Regions from separate parts of the Microbacterium sp. P2_F9 genome, predicted to be linked through region 2. Evidence: predicted binding sites of a transcription regulator. Region 2 holds the regulator's gene; the other holds the start of a gene.
The links. The regulator LexA, encoded in region 2, represses DNA repair genes until DNA is damaged. The targets are predictions, from matches to a motif close to TCGAACANNTGTTCGA.

Region 1: a site for LexA is predicted at 2,187-2,202, ahead of AC1DVT_RS02190 (DUF222 domain-containing protein). Genes of this name have one in related genera too.

Annotation. Positions count from the first base shown of each region.
Region 1 covers NZ_JBFUFC010000011.1:4,240-8,448, reverse strand. Annotated here, with positions in the region: gene AC1DVT_RS02205 (SDR family oxidoreductase) at 1-759, shown strand, start outside; gene AC1DVT_RS02200 (isochorismatase family protein) at 792-1,340, shown strand; gene AC1DVT_RS02195 (hypothetical protein) at 1,397-2,119, shown strand; gene AC1DVT_RS02190 (DUF222 domain-containing protein) at 2,306-3,358, shown strand; gene AC1DVT_RS02185 (alkaline phosphatase D family protein) at 3,588-4,209, opposite strand, start outside.
Region 2 covers NZ_JBFUFC010000067.1:13,617-17,825, reverse strand. Annotated here, with positions in the region: partial or broken gene AC1DVT_RS09165 (hypothetical protein) at 1-1,350, opposite strand, end outside; gene lexA (transcriptional repressor LexA) at 1,467-2,147, opposite strand; gene AC1DVT_RS09155 (LysM peptidoglycan-binding domain-containing protein) at 2,410-2,802, shown strand; gene AC1DVT_RS09150 (histidinol-phosphate transaminase) at 2,819-3,907, shown strand; gene hisB (imidazoleglycerol-phosphate dehydratase HisB) at 3,904-4,209, shown strand, end outside.

The sequences.
Region 1 (4,209 bases), on a different contig from region 2:
ACCACGCTGCTGGCCGACTTCAACACCGACCTGCTGGATCGGCTTGCGGAGTCCATGACGACGGACGGCTTCGACGTGGTCACTGCGCAGGTGGATGTCTCATCCCGCGCTTCCGTGGAGGCGCTGGCCCGGCAGGCCGATGCACTGGGCTCGATCACCCAGGTCGTGCACACCGCTGGCGTGTCGCCGACGCAGGCCCCGATCGAGGCTGTGCTCAAGGTCGACCTGCTCGGGGTTGCCCTTGTGCTGGAGGCGTTCGCCGCTGTCGTCGCGCCCGGTGCCGCCGGCGTCGTGATCTCGAGTTCGTCGGGTCACATCACCCCGCCGTTCACCTCGGAGCAGGCGCACCTCATCCGCACCGCCACGCCCGAGGGCCTGCTGGACCTGCCGTTCTTCGCTCCCGAGGCACTCGGCCACGCGGGCATCGCCTACGGACTCGCCAAGCAGGCGAATCGGATCCAGGTGCAGGATGCCGCCGCCGCCTGGGGCGCTCGCGGAGCCCGGATCAACAGCATCAGCCCCGGTGTGATCTCCACCGCGATGGGACGCCTGGAGTTGGGCAGCCCGTCGGGTGCGTTCATGCGCGCCATGGTCGACAACTCCGGCACCGGCCGCATCGGCACCCCCAGCGACATCGCGGATGCCGTCACCTTCCTCGTCGGACCGCAGGCGAGCTTCATCACCGGCACCGATCTGCTGGTCGATGGTGGCAGCGTCGCCGCGGTCGCGACCGGACGCGTCCCCCTTCCCGGTCGCTGATCGTGCCACCACCCACAAGCCAGGAGCACAACATGACGTTGACCACACCGCTCACCGATACCGCGCTGGTCGTCGTCGACCTCCAGCACGGGACCGCGGGCAACCCGTTCTTCAGCCCCGTCGACGCCGTCGCGGAGCGTGCGAGCGAGCTGACGGCGGCGTTCCGCGGTCACGGGCTTCCCGTCGTGATCGCGACGTTCGCGCTGAGCCGTCCTGGTGCCGACGGGCAGCCGTCGCGGCCGGAGCCGGACGGCTTCCGCGAGCCGCTCGAGGTGCTCGCCGTGCAGCCCGACGACCTCCGGGTCACCCGGCCCGCGTGGAGCGTCTTCTCCGGGACCGGCCTCGACACGCTGCTGCGCGACCGTGGCATCACGCGTCTCGTGCTGACCGGCGTCGCGACGAGCATCGGCGTCGAGTCGACGGCCCGCGAGGCGCACGACCTCGGATACGAGCTTGTGATCGCATCGGATGCCGTGACAGACCTTCGCGCGGAGACGCACGAGAACAGCATCCAGCGCATCTTCCCGATGATGGCGCAGGTGGCGACCACGGCGGAGATCCTGGCTGCGCTCGACAGCTGACACGGCAGCGCTCAGGGTTTGTTGGCCGTCTGGGCTCGACCGGCCAAGATGAGGCTATGACCGGGCCCACGATCACGCCGGCAGGCAGCGGCAAGCGGACGCCGTGGTGGCTGGCGACGATGGACGAGCGATCGTTCTTCTACGCCGGCATCTCCGCCTTGTTCAACCTGCTGTTCGCGGCAGCCAAGCTCGTGCTGTTCCTGGTCGAGCCGAATCTCTTCCTGCTCGCCAACGTCCTCTTCTCCCTGGGCGTGGGTCTCGCGAAGGCGCTCGCCGTGCACAGCTATCGGCGAGCGCGGTCGTCGGAGCACCTGCCTGCCCCGTCGGCGGTCGAGCAGTATCGGGCGGCCACGAAGATCGGGATCGTCCTCACGGCATCGGCAGCACTCTATGTCGGACTCTGTCTGCCGCTTCTGCTGGGGACCACGGTGTCAGTGGCGTTCGAGCCCCTCGTCGCGGAGATCCTCGCGCTGATCGCGTTCGTAGAGCTCGGGTTCGCGATCACAGCTGCGATTCGGATGCGGCGCTCGAAGCAGCCTCTCGTGCGAAGCATCCGCGTGGTGAATGTCGGCAGCGCCCTGGTGCTTCTCGTGCTCGCCCAAGCCGCGATCCTGTCGTTCGCGACCACGGTCGAATCATCCTGGGGCGTCGGCGTGAGCGCGATGATCTTCGGCGGCGCGACGGTCTTCGGCGGGCTGTCACTCGTCATCCACTCCGCTCGACGCGCCGGCGCGCTGCGTGACGGATCCGGTGGGACAGAGTCTCCATCCGCCATCTGATGATCAATCGTTGAGCGAGCGGAGCACGCGAAACGCTCCGAGCCCTCGCGGGCGGGCCGGTCCAGTGTCGGAGGTATGTTCTACTCTAAGTTCATGTTCGATCCGGAGCTTTACCCCGAGCCTGAGGGTCAGGATGCGTGGCCGGGCGACGTCGATGGAGCAGCGGCCCCGGATGCGCTGGACGGGGTGCTCGAGATCGCGACGATGGAGGCGGTGTTCGCCGCGCAGAAGTTGCGGCGGGTAGACGTGATGCGCCGGGAACTCCTTGCCGTGGCCGAGCGTGCCGGGTTGGGTGTCGGCGAGGTCGTCGAGCGCGGGATCCGGCTGGAGCTGGCGACGGCGCTGCGGGTGACGGAGTACGCGGCCGGCCGGATGATCACGCTCGCGGCCGCGTTCGTGCACCGGTACCCGGCCGTCCTGGAGTCATTGGCGGGCGGGCGGATCACGCTCAAGCACGCCGAGATCCTGGCCGACGCCGTGGATGAACTGATGCCCGAGCTCCGCGACGCCGTAGCAGCGAGGGCGCTGGTGCTGGCCGAGGCGGAGCCGGTCGGCACGTTCCGGCGTGGACTGCGCGCCCTGATCGAGAAGGCGCAAGCCCCGACGATCGAGGAACGCTGGGCCGCCGCCGCAGAGAGCCGACACGTCGCGCTTGAACCCTGCGTCGATGGGATGGGCGATCTGCTGGTGCATGCGCCCATCGTGGAGTTGCATGCGATCAAAGAGCGGGCCACCGCGATCGCCAAAACCATCTTTGGCCGCGACGGCGAGACCCGCACCCTCGATCAGATCCGCACCGACGTGATCTGCGACCTCCTCATCGACGGGTTCACCGATGCCCTGCCCCCCGAGTCGCGCGGCATCCGGGCCACGGCGGTGGTCACCGCCCCGGTGCTGGCCCTCCTCAGCGATGAGGCCGCACTGGCCTCCGATCTGCCCGTGGTGGAGGGGATCGGGCCGATCCCGGTCTCGGTCGCCCGGGAGTTGTGCGGTGGGGACGCGTCCTGGATGCGGGTGCTCACCCACCCGGAGACCGGGATGGTGCTCTCCGTCGGCCGCGACCAATACCCACCCCCGGCCCCGTTGCGCAGGCTCGTGAAATGGCGGGCCGACCGGTGCATGGCACCAGGCTGCGGGATGCCCGCCTCCCGATGTCGCCTGGCAAGACGGCGGCCACACCTGCCTCGAGAACCACTGCCCGCTCTGCCAGGGCCACCACACCGTCCGCCACCACGGTAACTGGGCGATCCGCCAGATCCCCGACAGCGGCGGCGCCATCGAATGGACCTCCCCGACCGGGCGACGATACGTCGTCTACCCGGAACGGAAAGTCCCCGTCTTCACCGTCGACCCGATCGCCGGCGCCGAACCCGTCGCACCCTTCTGAGTCTTGGGGCCATGCCCGACCCGTCCGACGTCGGGTGGCCCCGCTAAGCGACCCGCTCGTGCGTTGGTTACGAGCAGCCGCTCAGGACGACAGGTTGGCGTCTCTCTTCGCGGGCACCGTGATGGATGCCACCTCCTCGAGACGGGGGTGCAGCTCGTCTCCGTGCTCGACCACACCCGTGTGCCACGTCATGGTGAGTCCATCCGGCCCGTCCTGCAGCAGCGCCAGATTGTTGTCGAACCAGGGACCCTTGACTGTCTTCCAGCGGAACGGTGGGTCGGGAACCTTTGCAGATTGCGCGGCGGCCGCCCCCAATGGCGTTGCCGCGCCATACGACATCACCACCGAGAACCAGCGCATGAAGCGAGGCAGGGGGTTTCGCATGGGTGAGCAGACGGCCTGCACGATGCGGCTGCCATCGTGGCGCTCAACCTCGGCAAGGTAGGAGAAGTGCACGTCACCGGACAGGAAGGTCACCGTCAACGGCGACGGGCCGCGGTCGCCGTCGGCCAGCTCCGTCGCGATCCCGGCAACGCTCTGGAAGCTGTTCTGGAACGCCGCCCAGTGTTCCAGGTCGACGGCCTGCCGCAGCCGTTCCCCGACCCACGCTGCCGGTCGGCCCCACGCGCCCTGCGAGATGGCCTCGTCCCATGCCTCGACGTGGTGCAGACCCAGCGGCAGGAGGAGCGGGAGCGAGGTCGCG
Region 2 (4,209 bases):
GGAGTCCTCAGTGCTCGGTGCGACCAGCTCATCCGGTCGCTTCTGCAGCAGTTCGAGCAGCCACGCGACGACGAACGCGACGATGATGACGAGGAAGACATCCCCTGTCGACAGCGGACGCAGTGCGAAGAGCCAGAGCACGGCGAGCACGGCGATGACGACGCGGATGAGCACTCGGTAGCGCGCGAGCGCGATCCCGAACGCTCCCGTGTTCAGCCCGCGCGCCGCGAACCAGCGGCGTGCCGACGAGTTGACTCCCCGGATGAAGCTGCGCGAGCGGGCTGCCGCGGACGAGCGGCCCATGAACCACCCGAGGACTCCGATGAAGACACCCAGCAGTGCGATGATCGCCGCGGTCTGGTGCATCGAACCGATCAGCTGGCTGTAGATGACGTCGAGCCCGGCCACCGATAGATCGAGCTGCACGGCGATTTGGCCCATCACCGGGTATCCGGCCGCGAACCCGAGTGCCAGCGCGCCACCGCCGATCAGGAAGCCGACACCGGTTCCGATGATGGCGACGCTCCGTCGGCGGGCGATGAGGATGCCGAGCGCGAAGAGGGCGAGTGTGATGATCGGGAGCCAGTATCCGAGCGTGGAGGCGATCGCGTAGGTCGTGCGAATCGCGAGGAGCGTCTCACCCGTGCCGATGATGACGACCTTGTCGACCGCTGGGATCATCTGGGCCACCCCGACACCACGGTCTTCGAGGTTCTGCTTGACGCGTTCCACGATCGCGCCGAGCTGGATGCCGACGCCGTCGTCGGTCATGACGACGATCCCGCCGCCGTCCGATGTCGCAGCGGCGGTGAGGGCGCGGTGCGCGGCACGCGTCGTCGTCGCCCAGACATCGGCGAAGGCATCCGACTCGATGACCCGCGTGACTGTCGTGTTCACGAGATTCTCGAGACCGTCGGCTGCGGGGGCCTTCAGCAGATCGAGTGCCTGGGCGGCACGCGGCGGCAGGCCGAGGTCGGCGATGCCGTCGAAGACGTTCGACGTCAGCTCGCTGAAGTCGACCTGGGCCGTGATGGCGTCCATCGTCTCGTCGATGATCATGCCTTGGACGGCGGGGTCCTCGGCGAGGGGCGCGAGAGTGCTGACGAACGCATCCTCGTCGACGAGCTGCACGCGTGCCCACGCGCTCACGATCGCGATGGGAACCAGGAGCGTGGCGATCACGATGATCAGCGCCGAGACGAAGGCGCGCCAGCGGCCGGGTTCTCGCTGCCGCTTCGCCGCTGCTGGCGGGATGGGCGTCGTCGGCGCGGTGACGTCGCGGAGCGCGGTGTTCTCCGCCTCGAGCCGTGCCAGCTGTTCGCGGAGTTCGTCGATCTCGGTTGCGGCCACGACGGCCCCCTCTCGTCTGGCGCACCCCCGCGCCTTCGGCCATTCTGCCGGTCGTTGCAGTCCGAGTGCCATGCCGCGCGGGGAATCATCGCCCGTCATGGGCGAGAATTCACCGATCAGACGGCTCTGAGGACCGCGACGATCTTGCCGAGGACGACCGCGTCGTCGCCGAGGATCGGTTCGAAGGCGGAGTTGCGGGGGAGCAGCCAGGTGTGCCCGTCGCGCCTCCGGAAGGTCTTCACCGTGGCTTCGCCGTCGAGCATCGCAGCGACGATGTCGCCGTTCTCGGCGGTGGGCTGCGATCGGACGACCACCCAGTCGCCATCGCAGATCGCCGCGTCGATCATGGACTCGCCGACGATCTTCAACATGAACAGATCGCCCTTGCCGACCAGCTGACGGGGCAGCGGGAAGATCTCCTCGACCTGCTGGTCGGCCGTGATGGGGACGCCGGCGGCGATCCGCCCGACGAGGGGCACCATGGCGGCGTCGCCGACCACAGGACCGGAGTCGGCGGGATTCTCGGTGGCGCTTCCCGGGAGATCGATGAGCACCTCCATCGCGCGGGTCTTGCCCGGGTCGCGGCGCAGATAGCCGCTGAGCTCGAGCTGATTCAGCTGGTGGGTCACGCTCGAGAGGGACTTGAGGCCGACCGCGTCGCCGATCTCGCGCATGCTCGGCGGATAGCCGTGCCGGGCGATCGATCGCTGGATCACCTCCAGGATGGCGAGCTGCTTGTCGCTCAGGCTCTTGCGTCGCCGGGTCTGCGGCTTCTCGCGGCCGGTTGCCTCGGTCATCGTCCCAGCTCCTGTCTCGCGCCCCTGAGGTGCATCGTTCTTCGAATGTCGGAGGTCCCTGATGGGCTGTTCCTGTCGAAACCGTATCCGGTCAGGCAGGTGGAGCGAAGCAGACTCGCCGCGTTTCGTGTTCGAGGAACTGCTGTGTTCCACCGCACTTGACAGGATATTGCATCGAAGATAACTTCGGAAGAGAGATTCGCATCCGGCGCTCCCGGCCGAGTTCCGGATGCGAACCTCTCCCCACTCTCAGGAGGACCTCATGACCGCCATCGGATTCTCGGGCGCTGCGACACACCGCATCTCCGCCGTCGGTGCGACCGCTGTGGGCGGCACGCGACTTCGTCTCACGACACGCGGTCGCCGCGTGCTGGCGACCATGGCGGCGTTCCCCGCGGTGGTGGCACTGAGCATCGCGGTGATCAGCGGCGGGGCGGCACTCGCGTCGCGCGATGCCGGGGCTCCGGCGGGCTCCTTCACGACGATCACGGTCGCCGCGGGCGACTCGCTCTGGTCGATCGCCGAAGAGGTCGCGCCGACTGCTGACCCGCGCGATGTCGTGGATGCCATCGTCCGGCTGAACGCTCTCGAGGGCGTCACAGTGGCGGCAGGACAGCGCATCGCCATTCCCGCCGAGTACGCGCCCGCCCACTGATCCCGTCGCCTCTACGATGGGAGGGGTGAGCCTCGATCGACTGCCCCTTCGTGACGATCTGCGTGGTATGACGCCTTATGGCGCACCGCAGGCGCCGCTCCCCGTCGCACTCAACGTCAACGAGAACACGCATCCTGTCCCGCAGGAAGTGGCCGACGACATCCTCGACTCGATCGCACTGGCGCTGCGCGACATCAATCGCTACCCCGACCGTGAGTTCACCGCTCTCCGCGAAGGCTTCGCGGAGTACCTGGGGCATGGCCTCACGGCGGATCAGCTCTGGGCGGCGAACGGATCCAACGAGGTCCTGCAGCATGTCCTGCAGGCTTTCGCCGGTCCTGGCCGCACCGCCTTCGGGTTCGCGCCGACGTACTCGATGTACCCGCTGCTGGCCCGCGCCACCGGCGCATCATGGATCGCGGGGGAGCGCCGGCACGATTTCACCGTCGACGCCGAGAGCGCGGCAGCCCAGGTCGAACAGGCCGCACCCGATGTGGTCTTCCTGTGCGCGCCGAACAACCCGACCGGCACGCCCATGACGCTCGACGTCATCGAGGCGGTCTATGACGCCACCCAGGGGATCGTGGTGGTCGACGAGGCGTACCAGGAGTTCGCCCCGCGCGACGAGCGGTCCGCCCTCACGCTGCTGCCCGGCCGCGAGCGGCTCGTGGTTTCGCGGACGATGAGCAAGGCCTTCGCGTTCGCGGGTGCCCGCGTGGGCTACCTCGCCGCCGATCCCGCGGTCGTGGACGCGCTTCGCCTCGTGCGGCTGCCGTACCACTTGAGTGCGCTGACCCAGGCTGCGGCGACGGCGGCCCTGCGCCACGCGCAGACGATGCTGCGGATGGTCGACGAGATCGTCGCGCAGCGCGACCGCACGTCCGCGACGCTCGAGGCGCTCGGCTACGAACCGCACGAGTCGTGGACGAACTTCGTCCTCTTCGGCGGCGTCGACGATCCTGCCGCCACCTGGCAGGCCCTCTACGACCGTGGCGTGCTCATCCGGGATGTCGGCATCGCGCGCCATCTTCGCGTGACCGCCGGGACCGAGGACGAGACGACGGCGTTCCTGGAGGCGCTGGCCTCGATAGACTCGGCGGCATGACCGGACGCACCGCTTCACTGCGCCGCGCGACGAGCGAATCGACCGTCGAGCTCGAAGTCAACCTCGACGGCACCGGCCGAAGCCACATCGACACGACAGTCCCGTTCTTCGACCACCTGCTGACCGCGTTCGCGAAGCACTCGCTCACCGACCTCACCGTGCGTGCGTCGGGCGACACGGAGATCGACGCGCACCACACCGTCGAAGACGTCGCGATCGTGCTCGGTCAGAGCATCCGCGAGGCGCTTGGTGACAAGACCGGCATCTCGCGCTACGGCGACGCGCTCGTGCCCCTCGACGAG